One region of the Ornithinicoccus hortensis genome, then DNA from elsewhere that is predicted to be linked to it. Evidence: riboswitches for the same ligand, from Rfam matches in the RefSeq annotation. Region 1 holds a riboswitch; the other holds the start of a gene.
What was found. Region 1 has a riboswitch for cobalamin ahead of FB467_RS12640 (ribonucleoside-diphosphate reductase subunit alpha). Riboswitches for the same ligand answer to the same signal wherever they lie in the genome.
Positions count from the first base shown of each region.

Region 2: linked by a shared signal. The riboswitch ahead of FB467_RS03725 (cell wall-binding repeat-containing protein) and the one ahead of FB467_RS12640 (ribonucleoside-diphosphate reductase subunit alpha) in region 1 are both predicted to bind cobalamin.

Region 1 covers NZ_VFOP01000001.1:2,687,225-2,697,866, forward strand. Annotated here, with positions in the region: gene hemG (protoporphyrinogen oxidase) at 1-391, opposite strand, end outside; gene FB467_RS12605 (YceI family protein) at 396-962, opposite strand; gene yczE (membrane protein YczE) at 1,109-1,765, shown strand; gene hemE (uroporphyrinogen decarboxylase) at 1,788-2,924, opposite strand; gene FB467_RS12620 (DUF3000 domain-containing protein) at 2,933-3,556, shown strand; gene FB467_RS12625 (ribonuclease D) at 3,553-4,833, shown strand; gene FB467_RS12630 (helix-turn-helix domain-containing protein) at 4,868-6,397, shown strand; gene FB467_RS12635 (glycerophosphodiester phosphodiesterase family protein) at 6,553-7,329, shown strand; cobalamin riboswitch at 7,561-7,780, shown strand; gene FB467_RS12640 (ribonucleoside-diphosphate reductase subunit alpha) at 7,917-10,520, shown strand; gene FB467_RS12645 (ribonucleotide-diphosphate reductase subunit beta) at 10,555-10,642, shown strand, end outside.
Region 2 covers NZ_VFOP01000001.1:804,134-814,775, forward strand. Annotated here, with positions in the region: gene FB467_RS03705 (GlsB/YeaQ/YmgE family stress response membrane protein) at 16-288, opposite strand; gene FB467_RS03710 (DUF4342 domain-containing protein) at 571-945, shown strand; gene FB467_RS03715 (phosphoribosyltransferase) at 970-1,479, opposite strand; gene FB467_RS03720 (hypothetical protein) at 1,590-2,723, shown strand; gene FB467_RS18410 (hypothetical protein) at 2,761-2,925, opposite strand; gene FB467_RS03725 (cell wall-binding repeat-containing protein) at 3,137-4,855, opposite strand; cobalamin riboswitch at 5,077-5,202, opposite strand; gene FB467_RS03730 (ECF transporter S component) at 5,190-6,050, opposite strand; gene FB467_RS03735 (ABC transporter ATP-binding protein) at 6,047-7,687, opposite strand; gene FB467_RS03740 (energy-coupling factor transporter transmembrane component T) at 7,684-8,880, opposite strand; gene FB467_RS03745 (hypothetical protein) at 8,892-10,016, opposite strand; gene FB467_RS18695 (prenyltransferase/squalene oxidase repeat-containing protein) at 10,013-10,642, opposite strand, start outside.

The sequences.
Region 1 (10,642 bases):
CCTCCCGCCGCACCCGGTCGACCTCTGGCCCGGTGAGGAGACCGAGCAGCGCGTCCGGGTCCGCGGGCACCCCCATGAGGGTGCGCGGCGGCATCGGGTGCAGGGCGCCGCGGCTCCAGATGGCGGAGCCGCGGGTGGCGGGGTGCACGACGTGCTCGGTCAGTCCGACCTCGTGCATGAGGTCGACCGCCTCGGGCCGACGCGCCAGCACGGACTCGGCACCCACGTCGAGGGTGACCCCCGCGACGGTCCCGGCCCGCAGCTTGCCCCCGACCCGGTCCGTACCCTCCAGCACCGTGATCGAGGACGGCGGGACGTGCCGGGTCAGCTCCCAGGCGGCGGCGAGGCCGGAGATCCCCGCCCCGACGATCAGGTGGCTGGCGCCGGACACCGGATCAGGAGGCGGTGTCGGACTTGATCGCCGACAGTTCGTACTCGACGTTGATCCGCTCGGACACCAGGACCCCGCCGGCGTCCAGCGCGACGTTCCACTCCAGGCCGAAGTCGCGCCGGTTCAGCCGGCGGCTGCCCTCGAAGCCGGCCCGCAGGTTGCCGTAGGCGTCGCGCTGCACCCCGATCAGCTCGATCGGCATGGTCACCTCCCGGGTGACGTCCCGGATGGTCAGCCGGCCGGTGACCAGGTAGGCGTTCTGCTCGACCTCCTCGACGGAGGTGCCCACGAAGACGATCTCGGGCCACCGCTCGACGTCGAAGAAGTCGGCGCTGCGCAGGTGCTCGTCGCGCTGGGCGTTGCGTGTGTCCACCGCGGCCGTGGCCAGGGTGATCCGCACGCTCGTGTCGGTCGGGGTCGCGCCCACCGAGAAGCGGCCCTGCACCTGGTTGAACGCTCCCCGCACGGTGGTGACCATCGCGTGCCGGGCGGAGAACCCGAACCGGCTGTGGTCCGGGTCGATGGTCCAGTCCCCCGCGATGTCGTGGTGCTGTGCTGCGGCGTGACTCATCGTGGTGCGGCCTCTCGCTGGACGGACGTGTAGCCGGAGTGTATGTCGTGCCGCCCCCCGGGGGCCGGTCCCCGGGCGGCAGGGGGCACGATGTGCCGGTGGCGGAAGAGCATCAGGATCACACCGAGGCGCTGGGTCTGCGCCGGATGACGCCGGCGCAACAGCTGCGGGCGGGCCGCCTGCCGCGGCGCCTGGTCCAGCTCTTCGTCGGGCTGACCCTGTTTGGGCTCTCCATGGCGATGCTCATCCGGGCCGGCCTCGGGATGATCCCGTGGGACGTCCTGCACTTCGGGCTGGCCCGGCACCTGCCACTGAGCTTCGGGGTCATCGTGATCCTGCTGTCCGTGGTGGTCCTGCTGCTGTGGATCCCACTGCGGGAGATGCCCGGCCTCGGGACGGTCGCCAACGCCCTGTGGGTCGGCGTCGCGGCCGACCTGTCGCTCGCGCTGCTGCCCGAGCTGACCCGCCTCCCGGCCCAGGTCGGCCTGATGGCTGGGGGCATCGTGCTCAACGCCGTCGCCACCGGGCTCTACATCGGGGCGCAGCTGGGCCCCGGCCCCCGCGACGGGCTGATGACCGGGCTGCCCCGGGTGATCCCGCTGAGCCTGCGCACCATCCGGACCGGCATCGAGGTCGTCGTGGTGCTGCTGGGCTGGTTGCTGGGCGGCGTCGTCGGGGTCGGCACGGTGCTGTTCGCGATCAGCATCGGTCCGCTCACCCAGTTCTTCCTGCCGCACCTGGTGATCCGGCTGCCCGAGGGCCCCGGGACCCCGGAGGACCAGCCTCCCCAGGTCGCCATCTGAGGCCTCGCTCGCGGGCGCGGGGTCAGCGGGCCGAGACCTCGTGCACCAGCTCGACGACGCGGGTCAACACGGTCGGGTCGGTGTCCGGCAGCACGCCGTGGCCCAGGTTGAAGATGTGGCCCGGCGCCTGGCGCCCCTGCTCCACGACGTCCCTGACCTTGGCCTCCAGCGCCTCCCACGGGGCGAACACCAGCGCGGGATCGAGGTTGCCCTGCACGGCATACCGGCCGCCCGTCCGGGCCACCGCGTCGGTGAGGGACACCCGGTAGTCGACCCCGATCACGTCCGCGCCGGCCGCGGCCATGTCCGGCAGCAGCTCACCGGTCACCACCCCGAAGTGGATCCGCGGGACGCCCAGGTCCGCGACGCCCTCGAGCACGGCGCGGCTGTGCGGCTCGACGAAGCGCAGGTAGTCCGCCCGCGGCAGCGCCCCGACCCAGGAGTCGAAGAGCTGCACGGCGGACGCCCCGGCCTCCGCCTGCACCCGGAGGAAGGCGCCGGAGATCTGGGCGAGACGGGCGCACAGGTCGTTCCACAGCTCCGGGTCGCCGTACATGAGGGCCTTGGTGTGCTGGTGGGTCTTGGACGGCCCGCCCTCGACCAGGTAGGAGGCGAGCGTGAACGGCGCCCCCGCGAAGCCGATCAGCGGTGTCGCGCCGAGCTCGGAGACGGTCTGGCGGACGGCTTGGGTGATGTCCGGCACCGTCTCCGGAGTCAGCTCGGGCAGGCGATCCAGGTCGGCCCGGGTCCGGAACGGCTGCGCCACCACCGGCCCGGTGCCCGGCACGATGTCGAGGTCAACGCCCACGGCGTGCAGCGGGACCACGATGTCGCTGAAGAAGATGGCGGCGTCCACCCCGTGCCGGCGCACCGGCTGGACGGTGATCTCGGTGACCAGGTCCGGGGTGCGGCAGGCCTGCAGCATCGGCACGCCCTCGCGCAGGGCGCGGTACTCCGGCAGCGAGCGGCCGGCCTGGCGCATGAACCAGACGGGGGTGTGCGGCACCTGCTCGCCCCGGGCGGCGCGGACCAGGATGCTCTCGGACGGGCTCGGGGACGAGGTCGGACTCGGGTCGTGGGAGGCGGCAGGGAGGGTCACGGTCCGATCCTCGCATGCGGCCGCGGCGTGGCCTCCGGGCGTGCCGAGGTCAACCGGCATAACCTGTCATGGTGGTGAGCCGCATCGACGTCGGCCGTGACCGCACGGCGCCAGCCGGGACCGGAGTGGACCCGGCTGCTTTCGAGCGCGCCGTGGAGGCGATCCGTGCGGCCGCGCTCCGTCCGGAGCTCCTCGTCGAGGAGGTCCCGGCACCGACCCGTCTCGCGCCGGCGGCGCTCGCGCTGTCCGGCGAGGTCTTCCCGACCCGGGGCGAGGACGAGGAGCCCACCGCGACCGGACGCTTCGTCCTGCTCCACGACCCGGGCGCTCCCGAGCCCTGGGAGGGCGTCTGGCGCGTGGTGACCTACGCCAAGGCCACCATGGAGCCCGAGGTCGGCGGCGACCCGATGATGGGCCACGTGGGGTGGTCCTGGCTGACCGAGGCCCTGGAGTCGCGGGGGCTGGCCTTCGCCGCCGAGGCCGGCGCGGTGACCTGCGTCATCTCCGAGAGCTTCGGGGCGCTGTCCGACCGCGACCAGACCGTCGAGATGGAGATCCGCGCGTCCTGGACCCCGGTGGACGACGACACGATCGACCAGCACCTGCAGGCCTGGGGCGACCTGCTCTGCACCATCGCCGGGCTGCCGCCCCTGCCAGACGGGGTCGTCCCGCTGCCGGGGTCCCGGCGGTGACCGAGGACACGGCGCAGCCCGAGGGCCCGCCGATCGAACACCTGACCGAGCCCCGCGAGGGGTTGCCCGACCTGGTGACCGACGACGGCCACCTGCAGGAGGCCCTCGACGCGATCGCCGACGGCACAGGGCCGGTGGCCGTCGACGCCGAGCGCGCCTCCGGCTACCGCTACGGCCAGCACGCCTACCTGGTGCAGCTGCGCCGCCGGGGTTCGGGCACCTGGCTCATCGACCCCGTCCCCTTCGAGGAGCTCGCGGAGCTCGGGGACCTGCTCTCGGGGACCGAGTGGGTGCTGCACGCCGCCACCCAGGACATCCCGTGCCTGGCCGAGCTGGGGATGCGGCCCACCCGGTTGTTCGACACCGAGCTGGGTGCGCGGCTGGCCGGCCTGCCCAAGGTCGGGCTAGCCGCGGCCCTCGAGCACTACCTCCAGGTGAGCCTGGCCAAGGAACACTCCGCGGTGGACTGGTCGACCCGGCCGCTGCCCGAGCCGTGGCTGCGCTACGCGGCCCTCGACGTGGAACTCCTGGTCGAGCTGCGGGACGCGCTCGCGGCGGACCTGGAGTCCCAGGGGAAGGCCGACTGGGCCGCCCAGGAGTTCGAGGCGCTCACCCACTTCGAGGGCACCGCCGACCGACCCGACCCGTGGCGGCGCACGTCCGGCATGCACCGCATACGGAATCGCCGCGGAGCGGCCCTGGTGCGCGAGCTCTGGCAGGCGCGGGAGGAGATCGCGCGGGAGCGCGACGTCTCCCCCGGCCGGGTGCTGCCCGACGCCACGCTGATCGACCTGGCCACGCGCGCCCCGCGGACGGCCGCGTCCCTGGTCGGGGAGCGCAGCGCCGAGTCCACCCGGTCCCGGCAGCGGCGCGCCCACCAGGGGCTGACCCGCTACCAGGGCGACTGGCTCGCCGCCATCCGGGAGGCCAGCGCGCTGCCCGACCAGGACCTGCCCGAGCTGTCCCGCCGCTCCGACGCGCCGCCGCCGGCCCGCGCGTGGGCCGACCGCGACCCGGTCGCCGCGGCGCGGTTGGCGCAGGCCCGGCAGGACCTGGCGGACCTCTCCGAGGAGCACACCATCCCGGTGGAGAACCTGCTGACCCCCGACACCGTCCGGCGGGTCCTGTGGGAGCCGCCGGAGCCGTCCGACGGCGGGGAGCTCACCCTTGACGACCTCGGGTCGGTGCTCGGCGCGCACGGGGCCCGGCCCTGGCAGATCCAGCTGGTCGGGCCGATCCTGCACCGCGCGATCGGCGACCACGCCGACGACGCGTGAGGCAATATCTCATATGTGATCTACCATGGTGGGTATGACCGAGACCTACCTGTCGCGCATTGGCAACCTCATCCGGGACGCCCGGCGACACAAGGAACTCACCCAGGCCGAGCTCGCCGGCCTGCTGGGGACCAGCCAGAGCGCCATCGCCCGGATCGAGCAGGGCAAGCAGAACCTCTCCCTGGAGATGCTCGCCCGGATCGGCGAGAGCCTGGACTCCGAGATCGTCTCCGTCGGCAGCGCCGTCCCGCAGAACCTGCGGATCACCGGTGGGGTGAAACTGTCCGGCGAGATCGACGTGCGCACCTCCAAGAACGCCGCCGTCGCGCTGCTGTGCGCCTCGTTGCTCAACAAGGGCCGGACCACGCTGCGCAACCTGGCGCGGATCGAGGAGGTCAACCGGATCACCGAGGTCCTGACCAGCCTCGGTTTCAAGATCCGCTGGCTCGGGGAGAGCAACGACCTGGAGATCGTGCCGCCAGCCAAGATCGACCTGGCCGCGATCGACGAGGCGGCCGCCCGGCGCACCCGGACCATCATCATGTTCCTCGGCCCGCTGCTGCACCGGTTCGACAACTTCGAGCTGCCGTATGCCGGGGGGTGCGACCTCGGCACCCGCACCGTCGAGCCGCACATGACCGCGCTGCGCCAGTTCGGCGTGGACGTCACGGCCACCCACGGCTCCTACCACGCCACGGTCGACGCCTCCCGCCGCCCGACCCGGCCGATCGTGCTCACCGAGCGCGGCGACACGGTCACCGAGAACGTGCTGCTCGCCGCGGCGCTGCACCCGGGCACCACGGTCATCCGTAACGCCTCCTCCAACTACATGGTCCAGGACCTGTGCGTCTTCCTGCGCACCCTGGGCGTGCAGATCGAGGGCATCGGCACCACCACGCTGAAGGTCACCGGCGTGGAGGAGATCGACATGGACGTGGAGTACTCCCCGTCCGAGGACCCGATCGAGGCGATGAGCCTGCTGGCCGCCGGCGTCGTCACCGGCAGCGAGATCACCATCAAGCGGGTGCCGATCGAGTTCATGGAGATCGAGCTCGCGGTGCTCGACACGATGGGGCTGCAGTACGAGCTGAGCGAGGAGTACACCTCCGCCAACGGTTTCACCCGCCTGGTCGACCTGCGCACCATCCCCGGTCCCCTCAAGGCGCCGCTGGACAAGATCCACCCGCTGCCCTTCCCCGGGCTGAACATCGACAACCTGCCCTTCTTCGCGATCATCGCCGCGTGCGCCGAGGGCTCGAGCATGATCCACGACTGGGTCTACGAGAACCGCGCCATCTACCTCACCGAGCTCACCACGCTGGGCGCCAAGGTGCACCTGATGGACCCGCACCGAGTGATGGTGGAGGGCCCGACCAAGTGGCGTGCCGGCGAGATCATGTGTCCGCCTGCGCTGCGTCCGGGCGTCGTGATCCTGCTCGCGATGCTCGCCGCCCCCGGCGTATCGGTCCTGCGCAACGTCTATGTGATCAACCGCGGCTACGAGGACCTGGCCACCCGCCTGAACAACCTCGGCGCCAGCATCCAGACCTTCCGCGACATCTGACCCAGCCTCCCTTCCGACCGGACGCGTGAGCGGGCGGCGTTCCACCCCGACCGGACGCGTGAGCGGGCGGTTCTAAACGGCCACCGAACGCGCGATCTGGCGGCCAGAGGCGCCGCAGCGCTAGCCACGGCCGAGATTCGGGTAGTTTGAGTGACGTGGCAGCCACCCCATACCTGGAGCACGACGGCCCGATTCCGCTGGCGCACCGTGGCTTCTCGCAGGAGGGGCTGGAGAACTCGATGTCGGCCTTCGCAGCAGCCGTCGCCCTGGGATACCACTACGTCGAGACCGACGTGCACGCAACCCAGGACGGTGTGCTCGTGGCCTTCCACGACACCCGCCTGGACCGGGTCACCGACCGCACCGGCTCGATCACCGGTATGCCGTGGGCCGAGGTGAGCGGTGCCCGCATCGGGGGTGTCGAGCCCGTCCCCCGGCTCGAGGAGATCCTCGACACGTGGCCCGAGCTGCGGGTCAACATCGACATCAAGACCTCGGGCGCCATCGTGCCGCTGGTCCGGGCGATCGAGCGGACGAACGCCCACGACAGGGTCTGTGTCACCTCCTTCTCCGACCACCGGCGCGCGGCTGCCCTACGCCGGCTCAGCCGACCGGTCGCCACGTCGGCCGGCCAGCGCACGGTGGCCCGGTTCCTGGCCGCCGCCCGGCTCCCCCGACGACGCGAAGCCGCACTGGCGCGGGTGTTGCGCGGCGTGGATTGCCTCCAGGTCCCCGAGGATTTCGGCCGCATCAAGGTAGTCAACGCGGCGACCCTGGAGGCGGCCCACGCCGTGGGCGTCCAGGTCCACGTCTGGACGGTGAACGACGACGCCGAAATGCACCGGTTGCTGGACCTGGGCGTTGACGGACTCGTCAGCGACCGGGCCGATCTACTCAAGCAGGTCTTGCAGGAACGCGGCACCTGGTCCTGACCTGCGGGACCGGCCGCCCGGTCGCGCGCTCGGTCGGGGGTGGAGGCCGCCAGGTCAGACGTCCGGTCGGGGGTCGAGACCGCCAGGTCAGACGTCCGGTGGGGGTGAATGGCCGACAGGTCAGACGTCTGGTGGGGTGTGGAGGCCGCCATCTCACGCGTCCGGTCGGGAAATGGGGGGCGGGAGGGGGACACAAGATGTGGGGGGTTACATCGGTGTGATTTCGTGTATATAGTGGCGAACGCAGCTGGTTCGGCCGCTTCCCTTCGGGGAGGTGGTCGTCGCAAGAGGGAACCCGGTGAGATTCCGGGACTGCCCCGCAGCGGTGAACGGGAACGACCTTCGCCACGAAGCACTGGACCATCCAGGTCCGGGAAGCGGCGAACAGTAGGCGACCTGGCAACAGGTCTGGCCCGTGAGTCCGAAGACCTGCCAGTGCACCGCCGTCCCGACGACGGCGGTGGTCCGTTGACCGCGCGGGACGGTCAGGGCCCGACGCGACCACCTGCGGGCGGTCAGGCGTCCCGCCCTCCCCTCCCCCGGCATACGGGCTCGCTTTCGCATCCGAGTTCACGAGGGGTGAACCGATGAGCATCACGGTCATCAAGCGCGACGGCACGCGCACGGCATACGACGGGTACGAGGTCGCCCGGTCCATCGAGGCGGCGGCCCGCGGTCTGGACGACGCGATCACCCGCACCACCCAGCTGCAGTCCGAGCTGGAGATCACGCTGTTCGACGGCATCACCAGCGAGGAGCTGGACCAGGCCGTCATCCAGGTGGCGTTGCAGAACGTCAAGGACGACCCGGCCTACGACACGATCGCGGCCCGGCTGCTGGTCAAGTCGCTCTACAAGCAGGTCTTCGGGGAGACCCACGACCTGTTCGGCGACGTCGACCCCAGCACCATCGCCAAGCTGCACCGCGCGGCGTTCCCCGGCTACATCGAGGCCGGCGTCCGGTCCGGGCAACTGGACACCCGCCTGACCGAGGTCTTCGACCTGGAGCGGCTGGCCGAGGCCCTCGACCCCTCCCGGGACGACCTGCTCCGGTTCATCGGCGTGCAGACCATGCGGGTGCGCTACCTCCTGGACGGCGCCGACGGCTCGCCGCTGGAGGTGCCACAGTTCTTCTGGATGCGGGTTGCCATGGGGCTCTCGCTCACCGAGGACGACGCCACGAGCGCCGCGATCAGCTTCTACGACAAGATGTCCCGCCTCGAGTACCTGGCCGCCGGGTCCACCCTGGTCAACGCCGGCACCTCCTACAGCCAGCTGTCCAACTGCTTCGTGATGCAGATGGAGGACGACATCGAGCACATCGCCAAGAGCGTGCGCGACGTCATGTGGCTCACCAAGGGCACCGGCGGCATCGGCCTGTCCGTCTCCAAGCTCCGCTCCGAGGGCAGCCCGATCCGGTCCAACAACACCTCCTCGACCGGCCCGATCCCGTTCATGCACACCATCGACTCCACGCTGCGCGCGGTGAGCCGTGGTGGCAAGAAGTTCGGGGCGCTGTGCTTCTACATGGAGAACTGGCACCTCGACTTCGCCCAGTTCCTCGACCTGCGGCAGAACTCCGGCGACCCCTACCGCCGCACCCGCACCGCCAACACCGCCGTCTGGATCTCCGACGAGTTCATGAAGCGGGTCGAGCGGGACGACGAGTGGTACCTCTTCGACCCGCTCGAGACCCCCGATCTGGTCGAGGCCACCGGGGCCGAGTTCAGCAGGCTGTATGCCGAGTACGTCACCCGGGCGAGGGCCGGGGAGTTGCGGCACCGCCGGATGCGGGCCCGCGAGCAGTTCCGGGCCATCCTGATCTCCCTGCAGACCACCAGCCACCCGTGGCTGACCTGGAAGGACACCATCAACACCCGGGCGCTGAACCAGAACACCGGGACGATCCACCTGTCCAACCTGTGCACCGAGATCTGCCTGCCGCAGGACCGGGACAACACCGCAGTCTGCAACCTGGCCTCGGTCAACCTGTCCCGGCACGTCACCGGCCGGCGGGGGCAGGCCCGGGTCGACTGGGACCGGCTCGCCGAGTCCACCCGGCTGGCGGTGCGCCAGCTGGACAACCTGATCGACATCACGATCAGCTCGGTGCCGGAGTCGGAGCGGTCCAACGAGCTCAACCGGGCGCTCGGTCTCGGCGTGATGGGCTTCACCGACATCGTGGAGCGCTTCGGCTTCTCCTACGAGTCCGAGCAGGCCTACGAGCTGATGGACCAGATCATGGAGTTCGTCTCCTGGCACGCGATCGACGCCAGCTCGGACCTGGCCCGCGAACGGGGTGCCTACCCCAACTTCGCCGGCAGCCGGTGGAGCGAGGGCCTGGTGCCGGTCGACTCCCTCGATCTGCTGGAGGCCGACCGCGGCACCCCCGTCGACGTCGACCGGACCACCCGGCTCGACTGGGACGCGCTGCGGGCCAAGGTGGCCGGCGGCATCCGCAACTCCACCCTGATGGCGATCGCCCCGACCGCCTCGATCGGTCTCGTGGCGGGCACCACCCCCGGGCTGGACCCGCAGTTCAGCCAGATCTTCAGCCGGTCCACCAGCTCGGGCAAGTTCCTGGAGGTCAACCGCAACCTGGTCCAGGACCTGCAGGACGCGGGGCTGTGGGAGCAGGTGCGCGAGGAGCTGCTGCGCCACCAGGGCGACCTGTCCAAGGTCGAGGGCGTGCCCGCCGACCTCCAGGAGATCTACCGGACCTCCTTCCAGCTCTCCCCCTACGCCTTCCTGCACGTCGCGGCCCGCGCCCAGAAGTGGATCGACCAGGCGATCAGCCGCAACATCTACCTGGCCAGCCGCGACCTCGGCGACATGGTCGAGCTCTACTCCGCCGCCTGGCGGATGGGGGTCAAGACGACCTACTACCTGCACATGATGCCGCGCCACCAGGCCGAGCAGTCCACCGTGCGGGTCAACAAGGCCGAGGAGGCGGGCGGTAACGGCGCGCCGCGTCGCGGGTTCGGCGGCGTCGCCCGGGCGGGCGCTTCCGGGACGGCTCCTGCCGCGCGCGGGTTCGGTGCCGTGGCTCCGGCCCCGACCGTCCCCGCCACCGCTCCGGCCCCGGAACCGGACCTGACCCCGGACCCCGACACGACCCAGCTCGAGCTGATCGACGGACAGGCCTGCCCGATCGACCCGCAGGAGCGCCTCCAGTGCGACTCCTGCCAGTGAGCCCCACGCCCCGGCATACCCGAAAGGACCTGACATGAGCATTGACACCACTCCCACCACCGCTCAGACCGGCACCGGATCGCCCCGCGGCATCCTCGGCACCGGGATCCAGGAGGGCCTGC
Region 2 (10,642 bases), 1.9 Mb from region 1:
TGGTGGGACGGTGGGTCAGGCCTTGCCGCGTCCGGTGACGAGCTTGACCAGGAACAGCAGGATGCAGGCACCCAGGATCGCGGTGAGGAAGCTGAAGAAGTAGCCCGCCCCCTCGATGTCTACGCCCAGTGCGCCCAGCAGGAAACCACCCAGGAACGCGCCGACGACGCCGACGACGATGTTCAGGAAGATGCCCTGTTGCGCGTCCGTGCCCATGAACTTGCTGGCGATCCAACCGGCCAGGCCTCCGATGACGATCCAGGCGATCCAGCCAACTTCTGCACCCATTGCGATGCTCCTCTCACGACTGTTACTCGCGGCTGCTGCCGCGACCGGCGACCGAGCCTACGTGGGGGAGAGGAAGGTATCCAGCCGAGAGGTGACCGGCGGGTCGGTCGTGCTCCGGTCGGGACGCCCACCCCGGGTCGGACCAGGGTCGTCTCCCGGGGGAGTCAGGGTGATCACCGAGTGATCGGCGCCGCGGTGCCTGCCAGACTCGGATCAGTGGGGATCGTCTCCCGCGGTCGGCTCGACCGGAGTCGCCGACGATCCCCACGGGAAGAGCAGATCGTGAGCTTTCAGTCAGCTGACAACACGGACCGAGGGGCCGAGGGCCGGACCACCGATGACGCTGCGTCCGGGAAGACCTGGTACGAGGAGTTCACCGTGTCCGGTGGGCAGGCACTCGACAAGGTCAAGGAGCTGATCGCCGAAGGTAACGTCCGGCGGCTGTTCATCAAGAACAGCGACGGCAGGGTGTTGCTCGAGGTCCCGCTGACCGCGGGCGTGGCGGTCACTGCCGTCACTGCGGTCATTGCGCCCGCGCTGGTCGCGGTCGGTGCCGTCGCCGCGTTCCTCGCCCAGGTGACCATCGGGGTAGAGCGGGTCCGCCCGCAGCTCGAGGGCACCCCGGAGAGCGGCGGCGACGGACCCCAGGACGGGTGACTGCCGTGGCCGGGGAGGACCCGGTCAGGCCCCGGCCCCGGGCGTGACCGGCGGCTCGGCCGACCAGGGAAAGACGATCCAGTCGTCGGTGCGGCGCCACACGTAGTCGGGCGCCACCACGCTGGGCGACTTGGCATACAGCACCGCGCTGCGGGTCTCGGCGCCGTGGGACTGCAGGAGGTCGAGCACGAGGGCGAGGGTGCGGCCGGAGTCGGCCACGTCGTCGACCACGAGCAGCCGCTTGCCGTTGATGGAGTCGGTGTCCAGCATCGGGGCCAGCAGCACCGGGTCGGGCAGCGTCTCGTGCACGTCGGTGTAGAACTCGACGTTGATCGCGTCGGTGAGCTTGACCCCCAACGCGTAGGACAGGCCGCCCCCGGGTAGCAACCCACCGCGGGCCACCGCGATCAGGATCTCTGGCTCGAAGCCGGAGTCCGCGACCTGCTGGGCGAGCTCGCGACAGGCGGTCCCGAACAGGTCCCAGGTCAGTATTTCCTTCTCGGTGAGTTCCGCCGAGTCCGCGTGGTAGGCCATCACCCGGTGAGCCTACCGGCACGGCGCCGGTGATGTCCCGCCCTCGGGTTCGGCGACCGGACCTCGTCCGCCGCCGGGAGCGGATTCCCTCGTGGCTGCGTCCGAGCGACATGGGACGACGACACGATGCCCTGCGGAGGGCCGCGGCGGTGGCGATGGCGGCCCTGCTCGCGGCCTGCAGCGAACGGGCCGCTCAGCCTGCGCAGCCCGGGCCGATCGGAGAGCCGCAGGTGGTGACCCTCGGCGCGGGAGAGTCCTTCGTCGCCGTGTCGCCCTCGGGCGAGGAGCTGGTCACCGCCATGGAGCCGACCGTCCCCGACGGGGCGGACGACTGGGTCCGCGAGTTCTGCATCCGGACCGGCCCCGGGTATGCCGAGGCGACCTGCACCGACACCGGCCGCTACGGTGTCGGCACGTGGGACGCGACGTGGAACGCCGACGGGTCCAAGCTCGCCTTCGTCCAGCCCGGCAGCCGGAACAGCCAAGGTGTCCAGGACGTGGTCTGGGTCCTTGACCTGGCTACCGGCGCGGCCGAGCCGGTGACGCCGGAGGAGTGGATCGCGGATACCCCGGACCTGGCCTGGGCGGGGGACGGACGGTTGCTCTACACGTGGGCCACGGACGCCCGGACCGAGCTGAGGACCCTCGACGTCGACGGGCCGACCGGCGAGCCGGAGACCGTCGCGACGCTGGAGGAGGTCGAGGTCCGGGGCCTGTTCGTGGTGGATGGTGTCCCGTGGGTGGCCGGTGAGGTGCGCGAGGGGGAGTCGGCCACGAGAGCGGGGTTGTATGCCGTGTCGGACGGAGTGTCGGGGGCCCCGGCCGATCTCCGACCGGTCCTGGAACACAGCCCCGACGAGAGCCTGGTCGGGCTGTCACCGGACGGCGCCCGCGCGGTGGTGCAGGGATGGGACACCCACTTCGCCGTCCCGCCGGAGGTGCACGACCTCGCGACGGGCGAGCGCACCAGGATCAATGCCGACGGTGGCCCGGAGGAGGCGGTCGCCGCCGTGGCGTTCGGGCCAGACGGGCACGATCGGCTGGTGTCCGTGTCCTACGACGGCGTCGGCACCAGTATCTCCCTGTTCGACGAGGACCTGGACCTGGTCGGCGAGCGGTGGATCGACCGCGCCGAGCGGACCTACTACTACAACGGGGTCGGCCTCACCGACCGTGGGATCACGGTGGTCAGCAGCACCGACGGACAACCGCAGCAGGTGCTGGTCTTCCCGATCGGGGGCTGAACACCCGACGGTCCGGCGGACCCGACGGGGAGTGCGGTCAGCGCTGGCGGCTGAGCATCTCCAACAGTTCGTTGCGCACGTGCTGCGGACGGGCGGCCAGCTCCTTGCGCAGCTGGGCGTCCTGACGGCGCTCGCGCCACGTGAGGCGGGCGCTGGCCGGGGCGTCGGTGCGGGGGCGGGGCTGGGTGAGACGGGGTCCCATGGGGGCTGTTCCTCGGTGTCGGAGCGGGTATACGAAAAGGCGCCGGGTGGCAGAACCAAAAACGGCTCCACTGCCCGACGCATCCTCGTCAACGCCCGCGCGGCTGCCGGTCTTCCCGGGTGTAGCGCACCTCACACCAGGGAGCCGCTGTCGTGCCCGTCCGGCCCGGCCCACCGGGTGCGGTGGGCCGGGCCGACGTGGTCCGGTGCAGTTAGCCGGCGTAGTTCAGCGCCTCCAGCGTGGTCAGCACGGCGCCGTCGACGGCGGCGGACCCGCCGAGGACGTGCAGCTCGGGCGCAGCCAGCCGCACGAGCTCCTCGCCGGTGACGGGCGGCACCTGGGCCTGCTGGACCAGCAGCAGCGGCTCGCCGAGCTGGCCGGCGCGGGCGGCACCGGTCAGGGCGTCCGGCCAGTCCTGACCGGTGGCCAGGAGCACCGACTCGGCACCCTCGTGGCGCTGGGCCAGTGCCGCGGCGGTCTCGTAGCGGTCCGTGCCGTAGACCCGCTGGACGAGGCCGAACGCCCCGAGGTCGGTCACCACGTCGTCGTCGATGGCGGCCGAGCCGCCGAGCACGGTGATGGTGTCCGGGTCGAGTTCGGTCAGCGCGGCAGCCGTCTCGTCCGGCACCTCGTCGGGGCGGACCAGGAGCACCGGAGCGTCCACCGCGCCGGCGTAGGCCGCGGCGCTCAGGGCATCGGCGTAGTCCCGGCCGGTCGCGACGAACACCTCCGTGGCCCCGTCGAACTCGGACGCGACCGCGGCAGCGGTGCCGTACCGAGTCGAACCGGAGATCCGCTCCACATCCCCGGGCGTGAACCCGCCGAGCGTGGTCACCACGTCGTCGGAGACCGCAGCCGTGCCGCCGAGGACGGCGATCGACCCGGGCTGCAGCCGGGTGAGCTCAGTCGCGGTTTCCTCGGGGACGTCCCCGGGACGGACGAGCAGGACCGGGGAGTCCTGGCTGCCGGCCAGGGCCGAGCCGGCGAGCGCGTCGGCATACTCCCGGCCCGTAGCCACGTAAACGACCGGGACGCCGGGCTCGGTAGTGGACGAGACGGCGGCCGCGGTGGCGTACCGGTTCGGTCCGGAGACCCGGTCGACCTTCTCGGGGCCCAGGACGAGGTCGACCCGGTCTTCCCCGCCCTCGCCCACCGACAGGTAGCTCTCACCGGTGAAGACCAGCATTCCCTGGACGGTTGCTCGCAGGTCCGAGCTCTCGCCGTCGAGCACGTTCGGAAGACCGCCATCGGGCAGCTGCTGACCCACCATCCAGTCGACGGACAGGTCGATGTCGTCGCCGACCAGCTCGAGCGCGGGGGCGACCAGGCCCGTGGTGTTCACCGGGGAGAAGTTCTCCCAGTAGCCCTCCTCCGTCATGGCCTCCCGCAGGTAGTTGCGGACCTGAACGGCGGACGCGGTGGCGCCCTCCTGCTCGGTGACCGCGGCCAGCGCCGCGAGCCCGAGCCCGGACGCTTCGTTGTCGGGGACGAAGTCGTCCCCCGCGTAGTAGCCGAGAGCTCCCGTCTCGGGGTCCTGGTAGGTGAACATGTTCGTGACCGCGGCGGAGGGCACCTCGGCCCCTGCACGATCCAGACCCAGGATGCACAGCGCCTGGCCGAAGGCGTAGCCCCAGCTGCCACACGTGCCGTCGTCACCGATGGAGCCCTCGACCGCGGCGATCAGGTCGACACCACCGAAGTCGGTGGCGTCCCGCCCGGTGACGGCGGCCACCAGGGCCACCTTCCCGGCGGCTGGTCCGCCGGCGCCGGCGTATGCCTGTGCCTGCGTTTCCAGCCAGTCGGTCATCGACTCGACCTCGGCGTCGTAACCGTCCACTGCCAGCAGGGCGAGGATGCCGTCGGCGGTGGCACCGGGGTCGCCGAGGTTGTCGTCCGAGATCTGCGATACGACGTAGTCGGCGGCGGCCACTGCCGCCGCCTCGTCTGCGGCGGGCGCCGGAGCCGGTGCAGCATGTGCGCTGACGACGGGTGTCAGGGGAGCGAGGAGCAGGCCGGCCGTTGCCACGAGACCGAGCCGGCGGGGTGTGAGGGACATTGTCGGGGACCTTTCGAAGGGTGGCTGCGGCACCCTTCGGCGGGGATGGGGGCAAGGTCCCGCCTCCGGCTCGTCCCGCAGACCACGGCGGTTCACATCGAGCCCAAGGGCCGGCAGGCATTCCGGCTCCACGCGGGGGCGTGTCACGGTTGCGGGTCAGCGCCGGAATCGCACCGGCTTCCCCTACCTGTCCTTCGGTAGCCGAACTCTAGCGCGACCGTGCTCCGGGCGTGCCGTCGGCGTCGAAGGTGGGGCGCACCCCGAACGAGGCGCGCCGCGCGGCCCGGCGGAAGGTCGCCAGTAGCGCCGGCCCGATGAGCACGATGGCGACGGCGTTGGTGATCGCCCGACCGGTGTCCCACCCGGCCGTGGAGGTCAGCAGCGTGAAGATCAGGAAGCGGTGCAGGTTCTCCAGGACCGGCGCACCGGGCACGTAGGAGATCGAGCCGTCGTAGTAGTCCAGGCTGGCCCCGGTGATGAACGGCCAGAACCACATGTTCATCAGCATGCCGAAGACGTAGGCGACGACCACGCCGTAGGCCGCGAGCATGGCGATCTCGGCCTTACCGGTCACCCGTCGCGGCAGCAGGCCGGCGCCCAGCCCGATCCAGGCGGAGCACAACATCTGGAACGGCAGCCAGGGCCCGACCCCGGCGGTGAGCAGCGCCGAGGCGAACATGGAGGTGCAGCCCAGCACGAACCCGAAGCCCGGGCCGAAGACGCGGCCGGCCAGCACCAGGACGAAGAACACCAGCTCGATGCCGGCCGTGCCCGCCCCGAGCGGGCGCAGGGCGGCGTTGACGGCGGAGAGGACGCCGAGCATGGCCAGCGCCTTGGAGTCCATGCCGCCCTCGCTGATCTGGGCGAGCACGATCAGCACCAGGACCGGCAGGACCGCCATGAAGACGAACGGGGCGTCGGTCCCGTGCTGCATCGGGGACGGCTCGACCTGGGTGAACAACGGCCAGAGGAACATGGCCAGCCCGGCGACGGAGGCCAGGGTCAGGACGATCGCCGACCGGGGCCCGAGCCGGACGGCACGGACGGGCACGGCGGCCCGGGGGGTCACGGGGAGACCTCGAGCGCGGTCCGGACGTCGTCCACGGTGAGCCACGGGGCGCCGAGCACCTTGGCCACCTGGGGGCCGAAGATCGGCGAGGCGGCGATGACGTCGGTGGCGGGCCCGTCGGCGACCACTTCACCCTCGGCCAGCACCATGACGCGGTCGGCGACGGCGGCCACGAACTCCACGTCGTGGGTCGCCACGACGACGGCCGTGCCGCCCGCGACCAGGCCGGTGAGGACCTGCGCCAGCTGGGCCTTGGCGCCGTAGTCCAGCCCCCTGGTGGGCTCGTCGAGCAGCATCACCCCGGGGGTGGCGGTCAGCTGGACCGCCAGCACCAGGGAGAGCCGCTGCCCCTCGGACAGGTCCCGCGGGTGCCGCGCGCCCGGGATGTCCGGCGCCATCCGGTCCAGCAGCCCACGGCAGGTGCCCGCGGCGGAGCCGGACTCCTCGTCCGCGGCACGACACTCGGCGTCGACGGTCTCCAGGTAGAGCAGGTCGGCCGCGCTCTGCGGGACCAACCCCACGAGCCGCCTCGCGTCCCGGGCGGACAGCGTGGCGGTGTCCCGACCCTCGACGGACACCGTGCCGGAGTGTCGCCGCCCGGAGCCCTGGACCGCCCAGAGCAGGGAGGACTTGCCGGAGCCGTTGCGGCCCATCAGCGCCGTCACCCGTCCGCGACGCAGTTCGAGGTCGACGCCGCCGACGGCGACCACGTCGCCGTAGCGGACCACGATCTGGTGCGCCCGCAGCACGACGTCCGCCCCGTCCGACGAGGGGTGTCGCACCGGTGTCGGCCTGCGGTCCTCCGGCACCCTGGCCAGTCGTTCCCGCAGTTCCGGCGCCCGGCGGCGGGCGTCGCGGACCGACAGGGGCAGCGGCTCCCAGCCGGCCAACCGGCCCAGCTGCACCACCGGCGGGGCCACCGGGGCCGTGCGCAGCTGCTCGTGCGGCTCCCCGTCGGTTACCCCGCCGCCACGATGCCCGTCCGGCGGGGTGACGACCAGGAGACGGTCGGCATACTGCACCACCCGCTCCATCCGGTGCTCGGCCATCACGACGGTGACCCCGAGGTCGTGCACCAGGCGGGTGATCGCCGAGAGCGCCTCCTCGGCGGCCGTCGGGTCCAGCGCCGAGGTGGGCTCGTCGAGGACCAGGACGCGCGGGTTCATGGTCAGGACGGAGCCGATCGCGACGCGCTGCTGCTGACCGCCGGAGAGGGTGCGCAGCGGCCGGCGACGCAGCTCGGCGATGCCCAGCAGGTCGAGCGTCTCCTCGACCCGCTTGCGCATCACGTCCGGCGCCACGGCGAGTTGCTCCATGCCGTAGGCGAGCTCCTCCTCGACGGTGTCGGTGACGAACCCCGCCAGCGGGTCCTGACCGACCATCCCGACCAGGTGCGCGAACTCGCGCGGCGGGTGGTCCCGGGTGTCGACGCCGTCCACCGTGACCCGACCCGACAGGTGACCGCCGGTGAAGTGCGGCACCAGGCCGTTGATCGCCCGCAGCAGGGTGGACTTGCCCGCGCCGGTGCGGCCCACGATCAGCGCCAGCTCGCCCTCGGGGATCCGCAGGTCGACGTCCTGCAGCACCGGGCGTTCGGCCCCGTCGTAGGTGATGGTGACCCCGTCGAACCGGATCATGCGGGAGCCTCCTCGTGGTCGTCCGTGCCGCGGCCGGGCATGGGCCTGCCGGGGGTGTCCCCGGAGGCCGTATGCCGATCGCGGGCCCTGCGCAACGCGTCCAGTGTGAGCGGGGCGGGTGGGGTGGCGAAGGCCGGGACCGCGCCGAGGAGGACGGCCACCACCATGGCGCCCGACAGCTGCGGCCACTGCAGCGGGCTGAGACTGGGGTTGATGTTGCTGGGATCGACGGCCAGCGTCAGGTAGACGGCGACACCGGCCGCGGCGCCGCTGCCCGCGGCCACGAGCTCGGCCAGCCCCCACCGGTCGGGCCGGTAGCGGGAGCGCTGCACCCGGCGGCCGGTGACCGCGAATCCGACGGCGGCCAGACCGAGGCCGAGGGCCAGCATCGGCATCCCGAGGTAGCGGGGTGTGGTCCCGTCCAGCACGCCGTAGATGCCGACGCACACCCCTACGAGCCCGAGGATGGTGCAGCTCCCGGCCAGTAGCCGGGCACGGGGCGGCACGTGCGCGGAGCGCCCGTAGCCGCGGGAGTCCATCGCCGAGGCCAGCATCAGCGAGCGGTCCAGGGCGTCCTCGAGGACCGGGATGACGATCCCCTTGAGGGCGTGCAGCCCCTTGCCGGACCCGCCGCGCAGGCTGCGGGCGCGCCGCACCCGCAGCACCGACTCGGCCAGCTGGGGGAACACGGAGATCGCGACGACCACGGCGGTGCCGACCTCGTAGAGCGCGCTGGGCACCGACTTCAGCAACCGCTTGGGGTTGGCCAGGGCGTTCGCCGCGCCGATGCAGACGATCATGGTGGCCAGGCGCAGGCCGTCGTAGAAGCCGCCCAGCAGCGCCTCCGCGGTCACCGGGCCGAGCAGCCGGATCCCCGCGGCCCACGCGGGCAGCGGGATCTCCGGCAGGTTCAGCAGGATGTGGACCCCCTCGCCGCCGCCGAAGACGACCCGGAAGAACACCCGCATCAGCACCACGAAGGCCGCCACGATGCAGTAGAGGCGGAACGCCAGGGCCCAGGGGGCGTCCGTGCGGCGGGCCACGACCACGGTGGTCGCGACGGCGATGATGAGGCCGAGCAGCAGCGGGTTCGTGGTGCGGCTCGCGGCCGTCGCCAGCCCCAGGGCCCACACCCACCACGCGAACGGGTGGAGGGTCCGGGGCAACCAGTAGACGTGCCAACGGTCCGCCACGGGGGTTGACACTAGGTGGTCCTCCCGGACCGCCGCCGGGCGGCTGTGGTGCCGACGATGGTCAGGGCCAGGGCAGCCAGCAGGGTCCACCACACACCGGAGGGAAGGCCGAGCCAGCCCCCGCCGTCCGTCTCTGCCCCGGAGGCCAGTTGCTCCCCGCCGCTCCACGCGACGTCTCCGGTAGCGGCTGCGGCGTCGCCGGGGCCCGCCGTCCCGTCGGCGGACTCCGGTCCGGACGTGCGGGTCGCGTCCGCCGGCGCCGTGGCGTCTGCCCCGTCGCGGGGCTGTCGCGGCAGCGGCGCCGGACCGTCCGTTCCGGGGCCGCTCCCGTCGGCAGTGGTGGCACCTGGCTGGCCGGTGCCGCCGTCGGTGCCATTGCCCGTGCTGGTGTCGCTGCCGCCAGCGGCGCCGCTCCCACCGGCAGTGCTACCGGCGTCGCCGCCAGCACTGCCGGGGCCGTCCTGCCCCGGGTCGTCGCCGCTCGTCGAGCCGCCCCCGCCGGAGGTCTCACCCCCACCGGTGGGTACGGGATCACCCGCGCCGGGCGGGGTGGGATCGGCCGGTCGGGCCTGACGGACGGGGGTGAACCGGGGGGCCGGGTTGGCGTCCGCCGTGGCGTTCAGCGAGAAGGACCAGCCCTCGAAGCCGCCCGCGACGGGGGTGCGGTTCTTCAGGCCCCACTGGGAGTACTGCCAACTGCCACCGTTGGTGGCGTGCCAGTAGGACCAGTAGGCGGTGGCGGGCGGGGTGTCGATGCACGACTCGGTGTATCCCTCGTCGCCGCGGACCGGCAGCGCCTCGCCGGGCGACGGGGTGTTCTCGATCCGGCAGACGAACGAGTCGCCCCACCGGCGGACGCCCTCCATCTGGAACCCGGCGTTGCGGAGCACGTCCAGACCCGTCCCGTCCGCGGAGGGGGAGCACCGGACGATCACCTCGCCCGAGCCCACCTGCTGGAAGTCCACGACGACGGTGACGCCGGTGTCGTCCGGGCACGGGCCGGGTGTGCCGCGGGCGGGGTCGACGGCCGCGGCCGTCGGCGCGCCCCCCGGGGCGGTGAAGGGCCACCCGGTCGCGGTCAGCAGGACGAACAGCACGGCCGCCACGGTCGCCAGGCCGGGTCGACGCCGGGTCACGGGGCGGACCCCCCGGCGGTGCCGCGCCTGCCGGCGCTCACCCGGCCCAGGACGAAGGCACCGGCCGCGACCAGCAGCCCCAGCAGGCCGAGCAGCCACCCGGACGGACCGTCGGCAGGCGCGGAGGGTGGCGCGGCCGCGGGAGCCGCGGCGGTCGTCGCCGCAGCGTCGTCGGCGCCGGTGGCGGACGGGTCGACGGTGGTCGCGGGCAGCAGGAGGCCGTCCGGAACAGTGAGGTAGGAGGAGCCGGCCAGGGCCGGCAGGGCGGCGACCGTGGCCTCACGGTCGGCCTCGCCGCCTTCTGCGGCCGGGAGCCCGGAGTCCTCGACCTGCTGCCCGATCAACCAGTCGGCACTGGGGGTGCCGTCGACCCCGACGGCGACCAGGCCCGCCGCGGCCCACCCGGTCACGGTCACCTCGGGAAGCTCCCCGGCCTCGAAGGCGCCGGCGTCCGAACGTGCCTGCACCAGGGCGGCGGCGGCCGAGCGCAGCGCGGTCGCATGGCCGGGTGGTCCGGTGGTGGGGTCGGTCGTGGCATTGAGCGCCTGGACGGCCAGCCCGGTGACCGCGGCCGACCCCGCGGTGCAGCCGTCGTCCGGCTCCGCCGGGAACAGGCCGTCGGTGCA